DNA from 4 places in the Micromonospora sp. WMMD1076 genome. Region 3 is predicted to be linked to each of the others. Evidence: riboswitches for the same ligand, from Rfam matches in the RefSeq annotation. Region 3 holds a riboswitch; each other region holds the start of a gene.
The links. Region 3 has a riboswitch for cyclic di-AMP ahead of O7622_RS20355 (transglycosylase family protein). Riboswitches for the same ligand answer to the same signal wherever they lie in the genome.

Region 1: it holds a riboswitch for cyclic di-AMP, as region 3 does, so the genes downstream of both, O7622_RS04725 (C40 family peptidase) here and O7622_RS20355 (transglycosylase family protein) in region 3, are expected to answer to the same signal.
Region 2: it holds a riboswitch for cyclic di-AMP, as region 3 does, so the genes downstream of both, O7622_RS07045 (hypothetical protein) here and O7622_RS20355 (transglycosylase family protein) in region 3, are expected to answer to the same signal.
Region 4: it holds a riboswitch for cyclic di-AMP, as region 3 does, so the genes downstream of both, O7622_RS26165 (hypothetical protein) here and O7622_RS20355 (transglycosylase family protein) in region 3, are expected to answer to the same signal.

The regions. Positions count from the first base shown of each region.
Region 1 covers NZ_CP120862.1:959,160-963,190, forward strand. The annotation lists gene O7622_RS04720 (peptidoglycan recognition family protein) at 1-1,576, opposite strand, end outside; cyclic di-AMP (ydaO/yuaA leader) riboswitch at 1,815-1,949, shown strand; gene O7622_RS04725 (C40 family peptidase) at 1,963-2,994, shown strand; partial or broken gene dcd (dCTP deaminase) at 3,059-3,334, opposite strand; partial or broken gene O7622_RS29175 (hypothetical protein) at 3,530-4,031, opposite strand, start outside.
Region 2 covers NZ_CP120862.1:1,421,699-1,425,729, reverse strand. The annotation lists gene O7622_RS07055 (metal-sensitive transcriptional regulator) at 1-104, shown strand, start outside; gene O7622_RS07050 (YibE/F family protein) at 259-1,533, shown strand; cyclic di-AMP (ydaO/yuaA leader) riboswitch at 1,688-1,819, shown strand; gene O7622_RS07045 (hypothetical protein) at 1,823-2,851, shown strand; gene O7622_RS07040 (carbonic anhydrase) at 2,910-3,563, opposite strand; gene O7622_RS07035 (helix-turn-helix domain-containing protein) at 3,731-4,031, shown strand, end outside.
Region 3 covers NZ_CP120862.1:4,274,664-4,278,694, forward strand. The annotation lists gene O7622_RS20345 (M4 family metallopeptidase) at 1-570, shown strand, start outside; gene O7622_RS20350 (YbaB/EbfC family nucleoid-associated protein) at 688-1,137, opposite strand; gene O7622_RS20355 (transglycosylase family protein) at 1,325-1,984, opposite strand; cyclic di-AMP (ydaO/yuaA leader) riboswitch at 1,983-2,128, opposite strand; partial or broken gene O7622_RS20360 (LLM class flavin-dependent oxidoreductase) at 2,301-2,687, shown strand; gene O7622_RS20365 (hypothetical protein) at 2,734-2,922, shown strand; gene htpG (molecular chaperone HtpG) at 3,116-4,031, opposite strand, start outside.
Region 4 covers NZ_CP120862.1:5,814,592-5,818,622, reverse strand. The annotation lists gene O7622_RS26180 (hypothetical protein) at 1-227, opposite strand, end outside; gene O7622_RS26175 (STAS domain-containing protein) at 646-1,005, shown strand; gene O7622_RS26170 (SRPBCC family protein) at 1,110-1,562, shown strand; gene O7622_RS26165 (hypothetical protein) at 1,587-2,660, opposite strand; cyclic di-AMP (ydaO/yuaA leader) riboswitch at 2,665-2,795, opposite strand; gene O7622_RS26160 (cation diffusion facilitator family transporter) at 2,940-3,854, opposite strand; gene O7622_RS26155 (AAA family ATPase) at 3,959-4,031, opposite strand, start outside.

The DNA.
Region 1 (4,031 bases), 3.1 Mb from region 3:
CGCCGTGGTCGGAGATGTACATCGTGTCCGGCGTGCCGTCCGGGCGCAGCCCGAGGTCGTTGACCAGCGGGGCGTCCAGGCTCGGCGCGGTCCGCAGGACCACCGCGGAAGAGCCGCGCGACGGGCACGGCTGGGCCGGCGGGGTGGGCGTCGGGACGCCGGGCGGCTGCTGGTTGCAGCCGAGGAACGCGGGCCGGTTGGTGGCGAAGTCCGGGTCGATGGTGACCAGGCCGGTCCGGGCCGTGCCGGTGGTCCGGAACGGCGCCTTCATCAGGTCGAAGTAGTGCGACCAGTCCCAGTACGGACCCGGATCCCAGTGCATGCCGCGCACCGTGCCGGCGGTGGTGCCGGGCACGTTGTCGTGGCCGATGATGTGCTGCCGGTCCATCGGGATGCCGAACTTCAGCGCCAGGTGGCGGACCAGCTTGGCGGAGGTCCGGTACATCGCCTCGGTGTACCAGGTGCCCTGGCCGGCGAAGCCCTCGTGCTCCAGGCCGATGGACTTGGCGTTGACGTACCAGTTGCCGGCGTGCCAGCCCACGTCCTTGGTCTTGACATGCTGGGCGATGTAGCCGTCCACCGAGCGCAGCGTGTAGTGCCAGGCCAGATAGTCGGCCCGCTTCACCAGGTCGACGCTCGGGCCGAAGTAGCCCTCGGTGTCGTGGATGACGATGTACTCGATCTTCTGCTGCTTCGGCCGGTTGCCCAGGTCGTGGTTGCCGTAGTCGCCCGGGTCGGCGCTGAGCTGCTCGTAGGGCGCGGGGATCCACTCACAGGCCAGCCGGACCGGGCACTCCAGCCCGTCCGGCCGCTCGGCGCGGCGCAGGCCGAGCCGGGTCACCGCGGAGCGGTCCGGCTTCGCGGCGGTCGCGGCGAGCGTGACCCGCTGCCCGTCGTCGGTGGTCCGGGTGGCGCCCTGGCCGAGCTGGTCGTAGACCTCGTCGGCGAAGGCCTCCGCGGCGTCGGCCGTGTCCGCGCCGGAGTAGCGGGCCACCGCGCCGTACCAGGCCGCCGGGTCGCTGCCGGCGCCGACCGGCCCGCCCAGAGCCTTCTGGTACGACGCCAGCAGCGCGGCGCCGCCGCGGATGTTCGCGGCCGGGTCGGTACGCAGCGCCCGCGCGTCGAACCCGGTGAGCGCGGCGGCGGCGTCGAGCGTCTGGAGGGAGGCGGGCGGCAGCGGCGTCTCCTGGGTCGGCGCGGCGGCGGTGGCCGGGTCGAGCGTGAGCGGGCGGGAGTCGTCGCCGCGCGGGTCCTCGTCCTCGTCGACGTGGGCGCTGCCCGGGGTGGCGAGGATGTGCGCGGCGTCGGTCAGGTGCATCGGGCCGTAGCCGCCGCTGGTGCTCGGCTGCCCGGTGTGGGTGTCCCAGCGGGACTCCAGATAGGAGACACCGAGCAGCACGTTCTGCGGTACGCCGTACTCGGCCGCTGCGGCGGCGTACTGTTGTTGCCGTTCCGAGGCGGGCGCGGCGGTGTCCGGCGCGGCTGTCACCGGGCCGGTGGTCGCCAGCGCGGTGGCTGTCGCCACTGCGGCGGCGAGCAGTATCCGTCTGCCCGACGGCGGGGCGGAGAGGTGCATCGAACCTCCTGGACAGGGATGGGGGTCACTGCGTTTCCACCCTCACTCCGCGCACCCGCGAGGGTCAATACCTTTCCAGCAGGTATTCTGTGTTGAAAGAAAACTTCACCTGTGGGCGAGGGCTGACCTGTCATCGCGTACGGAGTGTCACGCCGCTGGAAGTTGCGGATCGATAACGGCGGTCCCTACTCTGGTGAATCGTCGGCCGCACGTCTCACCGTCCAACCCGGTCGGTGACGGTCCGACACCGCCGAGTCGCCTCCGGGCGAGCCGGGGAACCAGGTACCTGGGGTGAATCCGCAGCGATGCGGTAGGGCGGCTCCCTTCCCGCCCGAATCCGTCAGCTAACCCGGTAGGCGATACGGAAGAAGGAGTACGGACGCCCGGTGGCACTCCATGCCCCGCGGCCGTCGTCGAACCGGTCGGTCGACCGGTCCCTCGGCGCGCCGCGTACCCGCTGGTCCCGCTTCACCATCGCCCTCGCCGCCCTCGTCGGCACCGCCGTCGTCCTGACCGGCGGCGCCACCGCGGCACACGCCGAACCCTCGGTCGCCGAGATCGAGGCGCAGATCGACAGCGACTGGAACAAACTCGAACCGGTCATCGAACAGGTGAACGCCGTACGCGAGCAGCTCGCCGCGCGGCGCAAGCAGGCCGACGCGCTCGGCCGGCAGATCGCACCCCTCCAGGCCCGGGTGGACGCCGCGCTCGGCCAGGTCGGCGGACTCGCCGCCGACGCCTACAAGGGCGACAACCTCTCCACTGTCAACGCGCTGCTGGGCAGCCGCTCGCCCGGCGACCTGGTCAACGGCCTGGAGCTGCTCGACCGCTTCGCGCACCGCCAGCACGAGCAGGTGCGATCCGTCGAGGCGCTGCGCGACGAACTGGCGGCCAAGAAGAGGCCGCTGGACGAGATGATCGCCGGGCTGGCGCGTACCGAGGCCCAGCTCGCGGTGAAGAAGAAGCAGATCGACGCCGAGATCGCCCGGCTGCAGAAGCTGCGGCTCAAGGTGTACGGCAACGGTGGCGGCGGCCCGCTGCGCCCGGCCCCCTGCCCGGCCGGCTACCCCGGTGGCCCGGCCGGGGCGGCGGTCAAGTTCGCCTGCGCCCAGATCGGCAAGATCTACGTCTGGGGCGCCGCCGGCCCGGACCATTTCGACTGCTCGGGCCTGACCATGGCGGCCTGGGCCAAGGGCGGCGTCTCGCTGCCGCACAACGCGCGCCAGCAGCACGGCATGACGAAGCGGGTGAGCCGGGCCGAGCTGCGCGCCGGTGACCTCGTCTTCTACTACGGCGACCTGCACCACGTGGCGATGTACGTGGGCGACGGCTGGGTGGTGCACGCCTCCCAGTCCGGCAAGCCGATCACCATGAAGCGGGTCGACGACGGCGACATCAACAGCTACGGCCGGGTGTAAGGAAGGGCCCCCTCTTAACGCCTCCGGTAGAGGAGGGGGCCCCTGTTAACAACTGCGGGTGCCGTCAGCGCGTCGGCCAGGTGCGCCAGCTCCGCCAGGACCGGCTCGGCGTCGGGCCGCGCTGGCCCTGGTACCGCGAACCGTAGACGGCCGAGCCGTACGGGTGCTCGGCCGGCGAGGAGAGCCGGAAGATGCAGAGCTGCCCGATCTTCATGCCCGGCCAGAGCGTGATCGGCAGGTTCGCCACGTTCGACAGCTCCAGCGTGACGTGACCGGAGAAGCCCGGGTCGATGAAACCGGCTGTCGAGTGGGTCAGCAGCCCCAGACGCCCGAGGCTCGAGTTGTGTGTGGGAATGAACGATCGCCCGGCGAGGAACATCCCGCGTGGATCGTTCACCTCGATGCAGCGAACAGGTACGGATTCCATCGGCTGTACGGCGACGATCGATCGAAATCGGTGGAAGCGATCGAGCTTCTGCCTGGCCAGTTTCCGAGGAAGCCGGAAAACCGGAACATGCGGCGTGAACTTCACCTGGTACGCCGGGCCCTTGTCGACGCCGTTGAGCATCGCCCGCTTCTTTCGTTTGACTGGTCGAAGGCCGAGGCTGGCGGCCAGTTCGACCACTGCGTCCGTCAGATGTTCCCTGGTGCTGACGAACTCACACCGACCCCGGTCATCGACGTAACCATCGATGTCCATCAGTCCCTGTAGCAGGGCCACGCGCTGACTTATGTCCGCGGTCAGGTACAGCTGCGGCACATGCTTGTTTCCCAGCACTCCGAGACGTCTGAGGCAACTGGAGAGAGAGTCGTTAGGCATGAACCCATCGGTGCTGTCGTCGCGGGTATGGCCCGTTCCACCGATCCGGTAGCCGTATGGGGCGACGGTCTTCCGCACCAGGTAGCCAGCCCGTCGGATCTCCTCAAGGATCGGCTCGTCGGCGCAGGTGAACTCGGCGTTGGCGGATGTCCCGTCGCCGAGCCATGCGCCCAGCACGTACGGATCGATGGGCAGCTCGCGGGTGGGATATTGAACC
Region 2 (4,031 bases), 2.9 Mb from region 3:
GGCACGCCCGGCACTGCATGCACGAGGGCGCCGCCGAGGGCCGGGCCGACGAGATGGCGACCGAGATGATGGCCGCCGTCGGCCGCCTGATGAAGCGCGGCTGAGCGGAGACCTCCGGTCGCGGCGTCCGGGAGCGGCCGGCCGGGCCGCCTACCATGGCCGGGCGACGACCCGGACGTGGTCGACACGTCCGCGCCGGCCGGGTGACCAGACCGGTCCGGCGGACCAGGCGTCGCCGCGACCGTTGGGAGAGACGCCATGGGTGCCGACCACACCCGCCCCGCACCCGCCGCACCGCCGGGCGTACGACGGCTGCTCGTCGCCGTGGTGGTGCCGCTGTTCGCGCTCACCGTGATCGCGACGCTGGTGCTCTGGCCCCGGCAGGACCGGGAGCCGGTCGGCGGAGCGGACGTCCCCCGCTACCACGGCACAGTGACCCGTGTGGTCACCGAGCCCTGCCCGCCGACCCCGGAGGCGCCGGACGGCGGGGGTGGCCCCTGCGGCACTGTGACAGTCACCGCCGAGCAGGGCCCGGACGCGGGCCGGCAGGTCGAGACGCCGATCCCGGCCGGGCCCGGCGCACCCCGGGTCGCGGTCGGCGACGAGGTCGTCCTGGTCGAGCTGACCGACCCGGGCGACCCGGCGGTGAAGTCCTACAACATCGCCGAGCACCAGCGCGGTACGCCGCTGATCTGGCTGATGGTGCTGTTCGCCGCCGCGATCGTGGCGTTCGGCCGCTGGCGCGGGCTCGCCGCGCTCGGCGGCCTGGTGGCCAGCTTCGCCATCCTCCTCGGCTTCGTGCTGCCGGGCATCGGCGCCGGCCAGCCACCGTTGCTGGTGGCGATCGTGGGCGCCGCGTTGATCATGTTCGTGGTGCTCTACCTGACCCACGGGATCACCGCGCAGACGTCGGTGGCGGTGCTCGGCACGCTCGGCAGCCTGGTGGTCACCGGCGTGCTCGGCCTGCTCGCCACGTCCGCCACCCACCTGACCGGTTTCGGCAGCGAGGACGCCACCACGCTGTCCATGTTCCAGGGCGGCGTGGACCTGCACGGGCTGCTGCTGGCCGGCATCATCATCGGCTCGCTGGGCGTGCTGGACGACGTCACAGTCACCCAGGCGGCCACCGTCACCGAACTGGCGCACGCCAACCCCGGGCTGTCCCGGCGGCAGCTCTACCGGGCGGCGACCCGGGTCGGCCGGGCCCACATCGCATCCACAGTCAACACCATCGTGCTGGCGTACGCGGGCGCCTCGCTGCCGCTGCTGCTCCTCCTGGTCGCCGATTCCCGCCCGGTGAGCGAGATCCTCACCAGCGAGTTCCTCGCCCAGGAGATCGTCCGCAGCGCGGTGGCGACGCTCGGCCTGATCGCCGCCGTACCGCTGACGACCGGACTGGCCGCGATCGTGACCACCGCCGGGCGGCGCTCGGGCGGCGCGGAGCCTGCGCCACCCGCGGCCCGGCCGCCGGCCGGACGCCACGACGCGCTGGAGGCCCTGGGCGGCGGAAAGAGCACGGAGGCCGCATGGTGACACTCCGCAGCGTGACCATCGATTTCAAACGCGACGCTGGTCACGGTGCGCCACGGCGAAATCTCGCTATTGGTCGGCTTCCGGACGTAGATCCTCAGGAGTGCTGTCAGGTAACCTCGCTGCCGGTCACCGCCGAAGGCGCGCACCGGCGCCAGCGGTGCCGCCGCCCAATCGCCCGCGGGCGAGCCGGGGAACCAGGTACATGGGGTGAATCCGCGACAGCGGTAGGGGCCACTTCCGTCCCGAACCCGTCAGCTAACCCGGTCGGCGGCCGACGGAAGGGAACACTGTGACGGCACCCCTGCGCCGCTGGCTGACACCCGTGGTGGCCGTGCTGGCCTCGCTGGCCGTGCTGGCCGGGCCGACCCCGGCGACCGCGGCCCCCACCGCGGCGGCCCCCGGCACCCCCTCGGGACACGAGGAGGACGGCGAACCGCCGCTCATCACCGAGGCGATCGACGCCGCCAACCGGGCCTTCCTCCAGGCCAAGGCGAAGCTCGCCAAGTCGCAGGACCGCCAGCGGCGGCTGGCGGCCGAGGTGAGGACGGCACAGGCCGAGCTCGAAGCGCTCAGCCCGCAGGTCAACCAGCTCGCCGCCCAGTCCTACCGGACCGGCCGGATGGGCGCGATGGCGATGCTGCTGGAGAGCAACTCGCCCGACTCGTTCGTCCGCCGGGTCAACGCCCTGGACGAGCTGAACCTCCTCAACGCGCAGCGCCTGGCCGCCATCAACGCGGTCAAGACCCGCGCCGAGCAGGCCAAGATCGCGCTCGACGCCGAGGTGCGCGAGCAGGAGAAGCAGAAGAACGCGATGGAGCGCGAGAAGGTGCAGGCCGAGCGCGCGCTGAAGCTCGTCGGCGGTCTCGGCTTCACCGGCGGCCTGGTCTCCGCCACCTCACCGGTCGCCAAGATCGGCCCCGGCCGTACCGCCGACGGCGGGTGGAAGGCGGAGTCGTGCAGCGAGGACGACCCGACCACCTCGGGCTGCGTCACGCCGCGCACGTTGCACGCGTACAAGGAGGTCCGGCGCGCGGGCTTCAAGCGCTTCGTGGGCTGCTACCGGCCCGGCGGGCCGTGGGAGCACCCCAAGGGCAAGGCGTGTGACTGGTCGCTCCAGAACAGCGGCTTCGCGGCCTGGCACAACAACGACACCCGCAGGTACGGCAACGAGGTGGCCGCCTTCCTCATCCGCAACGCCGACCGGCTGGGCATCTACTACGTCATCTGGAACCGGCAGATCTGGTTCCCGGCCACCGGCTGGAGTTCGTACAGCGGACCCTCGAACCACACCGACCACGTCCACATGTCGATGCTCTGACCCGGGCACAGCGAGAAGGGGCCGCCCGAGGGCGGCCCTTCTTCGTCATCCGTGCGTGTCAGCCGGCCAGCGCCGGGTCGGCGGGCGCCGCCGGAGCGGGCAGCGGAGCCGGGGACTGCGCCACGGTCCGCACCTCGCCGCCGGCGAGCCGGTACGACATGCCCACCACCGTGCACCGCCCGGCCGCCACCCGCTCGGCCAGCACGGCGGACCGGGCCAGCAGCGTCTCGACGGTCTGCGCGATGTGGACGTCGACGATGCCGTCCAGGTCGTCCACGCCCTGGCGGGCGGCGCGCAGCAGGCTGGGCGAGACCGCGTCCACCACCGCGCCCAGGTGCCCGACCGGGGCGGCGCCGGTCCGGAACCCCTCCCGGGCGGCCTGGACCGCGCCGCACGAGTCGTGCCCGAGCACCACCACGAGCGGGGTGCCGAGCACGGTGACCGCGTACTCGACGCTGCCGAGCACCTCCGGCCCCGCGGTGTGCCCGGCCGTCCGCACCACGAAGAGGTCACCGAGACCGCGGTCGAAGATGATCTCGGCGGCGAGCCGCGAGTCGGAGCAGCCGACGATCACCGCGAAGGGATGCTGGCCGTCCGCGACCGCCGCCCGGTGCCCGGCGTCCTGGTTCGGATGCTGCGGGACGCCGGTGACGAACCGGTGGTTACCGGCACGCAGTTCGGTCAGTGCCTGCTCCGGGGTGCTCGGCGTCATGTCCCTCACCTCGTCTACCTGGGGAACCACCAGGCCGAACGGCCTCGCGACCCACGGTCACACGCACCTCAGGACACGTCAAGATTCGTGATACGCATTTCATACTTTCCCGTTGCCGCCCGCCCCGGCCCGCGCCGATTCGGGCCGGTGGCGGCGGTGGCCATAGCATGACCACCATGGCGACCACACCAGTTGAGGACGGGAGCCGCCGTAACTGGACCTTCCTCACCAACCACGGCCACGTGCTGCTGGCGATCGCACGCAACCCCACCGCCCGGCTGCGGGACGTGGCAGACGAGGTGGGCGTGACCGAACGGGCGGCCCAGGCCATCGTCGCCGACCTGGAGGCCGGGGGTTACCTGCGTCGTACGCGGGTGGGACGGCGCAACGAGTACACGATCAACCCGAAAGGCCGCTTCCGGCACCCGGCCGAGGCCGACCAGCAGGTCGGCGCCCTGCTGGCCCTGT
Region 3 (4,031 bases):
AACACCGTCAAGGCGGCCTGGGACGCGGTGAGCGTGCCGGCCCAGTCCGGTGACCCGACCTGCGCCGGCGGCACTCCGACGCCCACCCCGAGCACCACGACCACCCCGCCGTCGGGCGGCTGCTCCGGCAACAAGCTCGCCAACCCGGGCTTCGAGTCCGGCAACGTGAGCTGGAGCGCCTCGTCCGGCGTCATCACCACCGACAGCGGCCAGGCCGCGCACGGCGGCTCGTACAAGGCGTGGCTCGACGGGTACGGCTCGTCGCACACCGACACGCTCAGCCAGTCGGTGACGATCCCGGCCGGATGCCGGGCGACGTTGAGCTTCTGGCTGCACATCGACAGCGCGGAGTCGACCACGAGCACCGCGTACGACAAGCTCACCGTGAAGGCGGGCAGCACCACGCTGGCCACCTACTCCAACCTGAACAAGGCCGCCGGCTACGCGCAGCGGTCCTTCGACATCTCGTCGCTCGCAGGCACCACGGCGACCATCTCGTTCAGCGGGGTGGAGGACAGCTCGTTGCAGACGTCCTTCGTCGTCGACGACACCGCGGTCACCCTGAGCTGACAGTGGCGTGCGCGGCCGGTCGTCGTCCTCCCGGCGGCCGGCCGCCTCGCCGTGTCGGCCCAGCGTCCCGTCGCGTCGGGCCGGCGTCCCGTGTCGGCTCGGCGCCGTTTCGCCGTGTCAGGCCCGGCGCGCGCCCTGGGACGCGGTGCCGCGGTCGCGGTGGATCCGCGCGGCCGCCTCGTGCATCGCGCGGCCGAACAGCTCGGCCTGGTCGCCCATGCTGCCGAGCCGGGCGGCGAGCGCATCGGCGTCGGCCCGCGCCGACGCGCTGACCCGGGCGTCCAGCTCGGACAGCGCCGCGTTGGCGGCGGTGACGAAGTGTCCGCAGAGGACCTCCGGAGGCTCGCCGGCCAGCTCCGGGTCGATCGTCACGGAATCCAGCCGGCCACCCTGGACGGCGACCGCGCGAACCCGGCCACCGGCGGCCGTGCCCTCGGCGCGCAGCAGGTCGCCGGGCTCGCCGTCGGCGTGCGCCGAGGCCCGGGACCGCATCGCGGTGAGCGCCTGCTGTGTGCGGGTCAGCAGCTCGTCGATGCTCGCGGCCGCCGAGAACGGGTCGTTGGTCATATCCGCGCTTTCTTCACGTCTTAGCCGAGCATCGTGACCCTAGCAACCGGCTCCGACGAATCGCGGTACTGCCGCCGCGGGCCGTCTCCCGGACGCCGGGAGCAGGCCGGACACCCGTCGACGCGGCGTGTCGCGGACGGGGCGGACGCCCGGCCGGGTCGCCCCGGCCGGGCGTTCTCGGCGGCTGTCAGTGCAGCCGCAGCCGCTGACCGGGGAAGATCAGGCCGGGATCGTCGCCGACCACCGCGCGGTTGCGCTCGTGCAGGGCGCGCCAGCCGCCGTCGACGCGCTGCGTCACGGCGATCTCCGACAGCGTGTCACCACGCCGGACCAGGTACGTCCCGGCGCCGGACGACGACCGCAGGGCCACCGTCGTCGTGGCGCGCTCCGACGCGGCCCTGCGGGTGGCCGCCCGCTCCGGCGCGGCCTTGCGCGTGGCGGCCCGCTCCGGTGCCGCCTTTGTGGTGGCCCGCTCGGACCGGGTCGCCACGCTCGCCGAGCCGCCCTTCTTGCCGCAGACCGGCCACGCGCCGATGCCCTGACCGCGCAGCACCTTCCCCGCGACGGCGATCTGCTCGGACCGGCTGGCCAGGTCGGCGCGGGCGGCGTATCTCTGGCCGCCGTAGCCGTTCCAGGTGGCGCGGGAGAACTGGAGCCCGCCGTAGTAGCCGTTACCAGTGTTGATCTTCCAGTTGCCGCCCGATTCGCAGCGCGCGACCGCGTCCCAGTTGACGCCCGCGCCGGCCGGAGCGGCCGGGCCGAACAGGCTCGCGGCGCCGACTGCGGCGCCGGCCAGGGCCGCTCCGAGAGCGGTACGGCGGCTTCGGGCTGAGTATTCAGTTGCCATGTGGATTCCTCCACGCCGACGAGGTGAGCTGTCGGGTTCGGGCCGAGGAGCCCGGCCGCCGGTGGCGGCTTCACCCCGAGGTGACGATGCACCGTGGAACGTGTGGTTCCCCCGCTCCCGCGCGAGGTTCGGTTACCGGGGACGGCGGCGGGATTTGGCGTTTCCGGCCCGCGGTGTCCGCGTCTGCGAACGAAACCGACGCTAGGAGCGATTTGCGACGATCGTCCGCTTCTTGTGACGCTCTTCACCCGGCCGGGCTACCGGCCGCGGCGCTACGGTGGCAGGGCCGGGCAAGATCACGGGAGGGGCGGGACCGATGGCCGATCACGGACACGAGCCGACCTTCGGCGGCTTCGTCACCCCCGCCGCCGGGCAGCCCGACCAGGTGGTGGCGCTGGCCCGGCTCTGCGAGCAGGTCGGGCTGGACCTGGTCACGTTCCAGGACCATCCGTACCAGCCGGGCTTCCTGGACACCTGGACGCTGATGTCCTACGTGGCAGCCGCCACCGAACGCATCCGCCTGGCCGGAAACGTCCTCAACCTGCCGTTGCGCCAGCCGGTGGTGCTGGCCCGCAGCGTCGCCAGCCTGGACCTGCTCACCGGCGGCCGGGTCGAGCTGGGGCTCGGCGCGGGCGCGTTCTGGGACGCGATCGAGGCGGCGGGCGGGCGGCGCCTGGCCCCCGGCGCCGCCGTCGACGCCCTCGACGAGGCGATCCGGGTGATCCGCGAGGTCTGGGACACCGGCCGTCGTGATCCACGGGGTGGTGGAGAGCGTCGACCGCGCGCTCGTGGAGCTGGTCCGTCGGCCCGGCGACTTCACGCAGCTCCGGGAGGCGGTGGACCTGCTCACCGACACGCTGCTGTCGCACCTGTCGTACGAGGAGCACCAGATCGTCGAGCCGCTGGCCCGCCACGGGTTCTTCCCCGGCCAGTTGTGAGGTAGCCGACTTCGGGAGCCCGTCCTGCCCCCTCCCTTCCCCGCACGAGGGTTCGGCCGGCACGCCGGCATGATCCACGCCAGGTCGGCGAGGTGGCGGTATCGGAGGCATCCCGATACCGCCACCTCGGCGTGATGAAGTCGATCAAGCCGGCCCGGTCTGGCTGGGCCGGGTCCAGCCGGGCCTGGCCGGGCTACAGGCCGCGGGCCAGGCGGTCGGCGAGGATCCGGGTGAACCGCGCCGGGTCGGCCAGCTCGCCGCCCTCCGCCAGCAACGCCATGCCGTACAGCAGCTCGGCGGTCTCGGTCAGCGCGGCGGTGTCGCCGCCCTCCCCGTGCGCCTTGCGCAGCCCGGTGACCAGCGGGTGGGCCGGGTTCAGCTCCAGGGTCCGCTTGACCCGGGGCACCTCCTGGCCCATCGCCCGGTACATCTTCTCCAGCGTCGGCGTCATGTCGTGCGCGTCGCCCACCACGCAGGCCGGTGAGGTGGTCAGCCGGGTGGACAGTCGCACCTCCCTGACGCTGTCGGCGAGCGCGCCGCCGAGGAACGTGAGCAGGTCGGCGTACTCCTGGCGCTCCGCCTCGGCCTTCTCCTTCTCCTCCTCGGTCTCCAGGTCCACCTGGCCCTTGGCGACCGAGCGCAGCGTCTTCCCGTCGTACGCGCCGACGCGCTCGACCCACACCTCGTCCACCGGGTCGGTGAGGATCAGCACCTCGTAGCCCTTGGCGCGGAACGCCTCCAGGTGCGGCGAGTTCTCGATGGTGGCCCGGTTCTCGCCGGTGGCGTAGTAGATCTCGCTCTGCCCGTCCTTCATCCGCTCCACGTAGTCGCGCAGCGTGGTCGGCTCGGCCGGGTCGTGGGTGCTGGCGGCGCGGACCAGCTCCAGCAGCGTCTCGGTGTTGTCCGGGTCCTCCAGCAGACCCTCCTTGACCACCGCGCCGAACTCGGTCCAGAACGTGCGGTACGACTCGGCGGACATGTCCTTGAGCGTGGCGAGCACCTTCTTGACCAGCCGGCGGCGCACCGCGCGGATCTGCCGGTCCTGCTGGAGGATCTCCCGGGAGATGTTCAGCGACAGGTCGTGCGCGTCCACGACGCCCTTGACGAAG
Region 4 (4,031 bases), 1.5 Mb from region 3:
GCGAGCGCGTCGAACGCGAGGCCGGCCCGGCGGCGTGCCTCCTCGGCGGCGGTGCCGACCATGTCGGTGGCGTCGTCGGCGAGGCCGGAGGAACTGCGGCGGGCGGTCCGGGTGGCGTCGCGCACGCTGTCACCGGCGGAACCGACGGCCGAGACCAGGTGCTGCCACGCCTGGTCGGCGACCCGCTCGGCCTTGCCCCGGCGGTCCAGCAGGTTGGATCCGAACATCGTTGTACCTCCTCGGGTGCCGAAGGCCGGCGGCCACTTCGGACTCCGGTGTCCATCCGGCGGGTTCACTGTCTCCGGCAGTGCCCCACCGGCGCGCCCGGCAAACCATGCCGCGTTCGCGGCCCGCGAGCGGCGAACGGGACGAACCACCCTAACGTGCCGGGACCGGTGCCCGCGGGACGTGCGTGCGCCCGCTACCCTGGTCGGCGGATCGGCGGGTCCGCCCGGCCGCACGGCTGGTCGTGACCCGCCTTGAAGGGGAAACTGGAACCCGGAGGTCCGGATTGGGTACGCCCAGGTGTGCCCAGTTCGCGAATTGCTCATCCCGGGGGGTGGCGACCGGGCCGTTGGAGGAATACTCTCGGTCGCGGCCCGCGTACTGATGAGGCGCCCGTTTCGGGCGAGTGGAGGTGCTCGCGTGAGCCTGTCGATCGTGAAGTCGGTGCGGCCGGGTGGTGTCGTCCAGATCGCGCCCCGTGGGGAGATCGACGTCGACACCGCGTACGAGGTGCGGGAAGCGATCGCCGAGGTGCTCGCGAAGGGCCGCCCGGCGCGGATCGAGCTGAACATGCGGCTCGTCACGTTCATCGACTCGGTCGGCATCAGCGCCATGGTCGCCGGCTTCCAGACCTGCGAGGTCAGCGGCGTCAAGCTCGTGGTCACCGAGCCGAGCCGGTTCGTGCACCGGCAGCTCTGGGTGACCGGCCTGCTCGGCCTGTTCGGCGCGCCCGAGCCGTGGTTCGCCGACGACACCCCCGAGGTGCTGCCCGGCGCCTGAGCGTGCCGCTCACACCCCCTGCGGCCAGGGGACCTTCTACCCGTTGCCAGTCCGGCGTCGGTACGGGACGATCGTCGCGACGCACGACGGCGAGGGGGCCCCGCTTGCAGAGCAGCGACAGCTTCAGCTACACCGTGCAGGCCCGGTGCAGCCGGGCCGAAGCGGTGGCCCTGCTCGGTGACCTGAGTCGCCAGGGTGAGCTGCATCCGCTGATCGTCCGGGTCCGGAAGCTGCCGTCCCGGCCGGGCGCGCTGGCCAGCTACGCGATCACCGACCGGCTGCAACTCGGCCCGCTGCACTTCCCGGTCACGTACCAGGCGGACGTGCTGATCGCCGGCGAGGACGAGGTGGTCACGGTGGCGCGGCAGCAGCCCGCGACGACCGTCCGCAACCACACCCGGCTGCGCGACGAGCCCGACGGCACGGTACGCATCGACGTGGAGATCACGCTCACCGCGCCGGCGCCACTGTTCGGGTACGCGTTCCGCCAGGCCCGGGCGGCTCACCTGGGCCTGGCGGCGCGTCTCGGAGCGACCCTGGAGGGTCGGCCGGCCTGATCCGGCCGGCCCTCTCGGGGCGGCTCAGTACACCGACAGGTGCACGTGGTTGGTGTGGTCGCTGGACGGGTCGCCGTTGCCGCCGCTGTACGACTTCCACCCGCTGCTGGGCAGCCAGATCTGCTTGAACCAGATCACGTAGAGCACGGCGAGCGGGTCGGCGTTGCGCACGAAGTACGCGGCCAGGTTGTTGCCGTACGTCCGGTCACCGCCGGTGGCCACGCCGCCGAAGCCGTTCTTCTGCGCGGCGAAGTCGCAGGCCCGCCCCTTCGGGTGCTCACCCGAGCCGCTGGGCCGGTGGCACGAGACGTACCTGGTGAAGCCCGCCGCCTTGGCCTGTTGCAGCGCGTGCAGCGTGCGCGGGGTGATGCAGCCGTTCGCCGGGGTGGGGTCGTTGACGCTGCACGACTCCGACGGCCAGGAGCCGTCCGAGTTGCGCGGTGCCGGCTTCGCGTTCTTGCCGGAGGTGCCCTGGACGCTGCCACCGCCGCTGCTGCTGCGCGAGGTGCTGTCGTTCGCCACCTCCAGGGCGCGCTCGGCCTGCTCCTTGCGCTTGGCCATCACCGTCACCTGCTTGCGCTGTTCGCGGATCTCTGCGTCGAGCTGGGCGCGGGTGCGGGTGGCCTCGTCCCGGGTGGTGATCAGGTCGCGCAGCGTACGGTCCTCGTGCGCGGCGACCTGCTCCAGCGCGGCGGCCCGGTCCATGAAGCCCTCCGGGCTGCTGCTGCCGAGCAGCGCCCCGGCGGTGCCCAGGCGGCCGTTGCGGTACGCCACGACGGCGATCTCGCCGACCTTGGCGTCGCGGACGGCCAGTTCGGCGCCGACCGTCTTGAGCTGGTCGTTGAGCTGCTTCTGGCGGGTCACCGACCGGTTGAGCGCGGCCTTCGCCTCCAGCCAGCCCTTGCCGGCCGCGTCGAGCTGGGCACGCAGTTCGGGCGTGCCACCCTCGTCGTCGCCGGGCGCTGCGGCGAGCAGGCCGGTCACCGGCGCCGCGGAGGCGGGGGAGGCCGGAACGGTCGCGACGCCGAGGGCCAGCGTCGCGACGAGCAGGGCCGCCAACCGGGCGGCCGTCCGTCGTACAGGTGCCACTGCGGGCATGCACACGTCCTTCCGTCAACGCCGACCGGGTTAGCTGACGGGTTCGGGACGGAAAATCCCTACCGCTGACGCGGATGCACCCCACGTACGTGGTTCCCCGGCTCGTCCCTGCGGACGATTAGGCGACGGCCGCCCCACCGGGGCCGGGTGGCGTCCGCGGGTGCGGCCGCGACCGAGACTACCGGCGCTGCCCGGGCGCGGCTCCGTCGAGCAGCGCCACTAGGCGGGGCAAAACCGGCATAAGACTACATTAGCCACAGGGATTTAAGTGTGTCCTAATCACCACTCGGTCTGTCCGCACACTCCGGCCGACGCTCCGGGTTCGACCTGCAACGTGGCGTGATCGATGGAGAAGTCCTCGTGCAGGGCGGCCCGCGCGGCGGCCAGCACCACGCCCGGGTCCACGCCCGGGTCGGTGGTCAGGTGCGCCGAGGCCACCTCCATGCCCGAGGTGAGCGTCCAGACGTGCAGGTCGTGCACCTCGGCCACGCCGGGTACGGCGGCCAGCCGGTCGTGCACGGCTGTGACCTGGAGGTGCTCCGGCGCGGCCTGCACCAGGATGCGCAGCGCGGCCCGGCCGAGCCGCCAGGTGCGCGGCAGGATGAACAGGCCGATCCCGACGGCGACCAGCGGGTCCGCCCACCACCAGTCGGTCACCGTGATGACCAGCGCGGCGGCGATCACGCCGAGCGAGCCGAGCAGGTCGCCGAGCACCTCCAGGTACGCCCCGCGCAGGTTGATGCTCTCCTTCGACCCGGCGCGCAGCAGCGCGAACGCGATGATGTTGGCGAGCAGGCCGAGCACCGCCACCACGAGCATCGGGCCGGCCAGCACCTCCGGCGGCTCGCCGAACCGGCGTACCGCCTCGACCAGGACGTAGATCGCGACGGCGCCGAGCAGCACGGCGTTGGCGAGGGCGGCGAGCACCTCCAGCCGGTAGAGCCCGAACGTGCGCTGCGGGTCGGTGCCGGCGCGGCGGGTGGCGGTGATCGCGGCCAGCGCCATGCCGATGCCGAGGACGTCGGTGAACATGTGCCCGGCGTCGGAGAGCAGGGCCAGCGAGCCGGTTGTGAACGCGGCCACCGCCTCGACCACCATCAGGGCGGCGAGCAGCGCGAAGGCGGCCCAGAGGCGGCCCCGGTGGCGGTGTGCCGCGTTCGTCACCGCGCCGCTGTGGTCATGACCTGCGCCCACGCCAACACCCTTCCTGCCCCGTACCGGCCAGGCTCAATGTATGTTCACATCGCTATGTATGCAACTGAACTGTGGGTGACTTCCGGATCACTGCCGGGTCTCCGTCAGGTGGGGTCGAGCGTGGTGAGACGCTGGGTGGCCCGGGACAGCGCCACGTAGAGCGTGCGCACGCCCGAA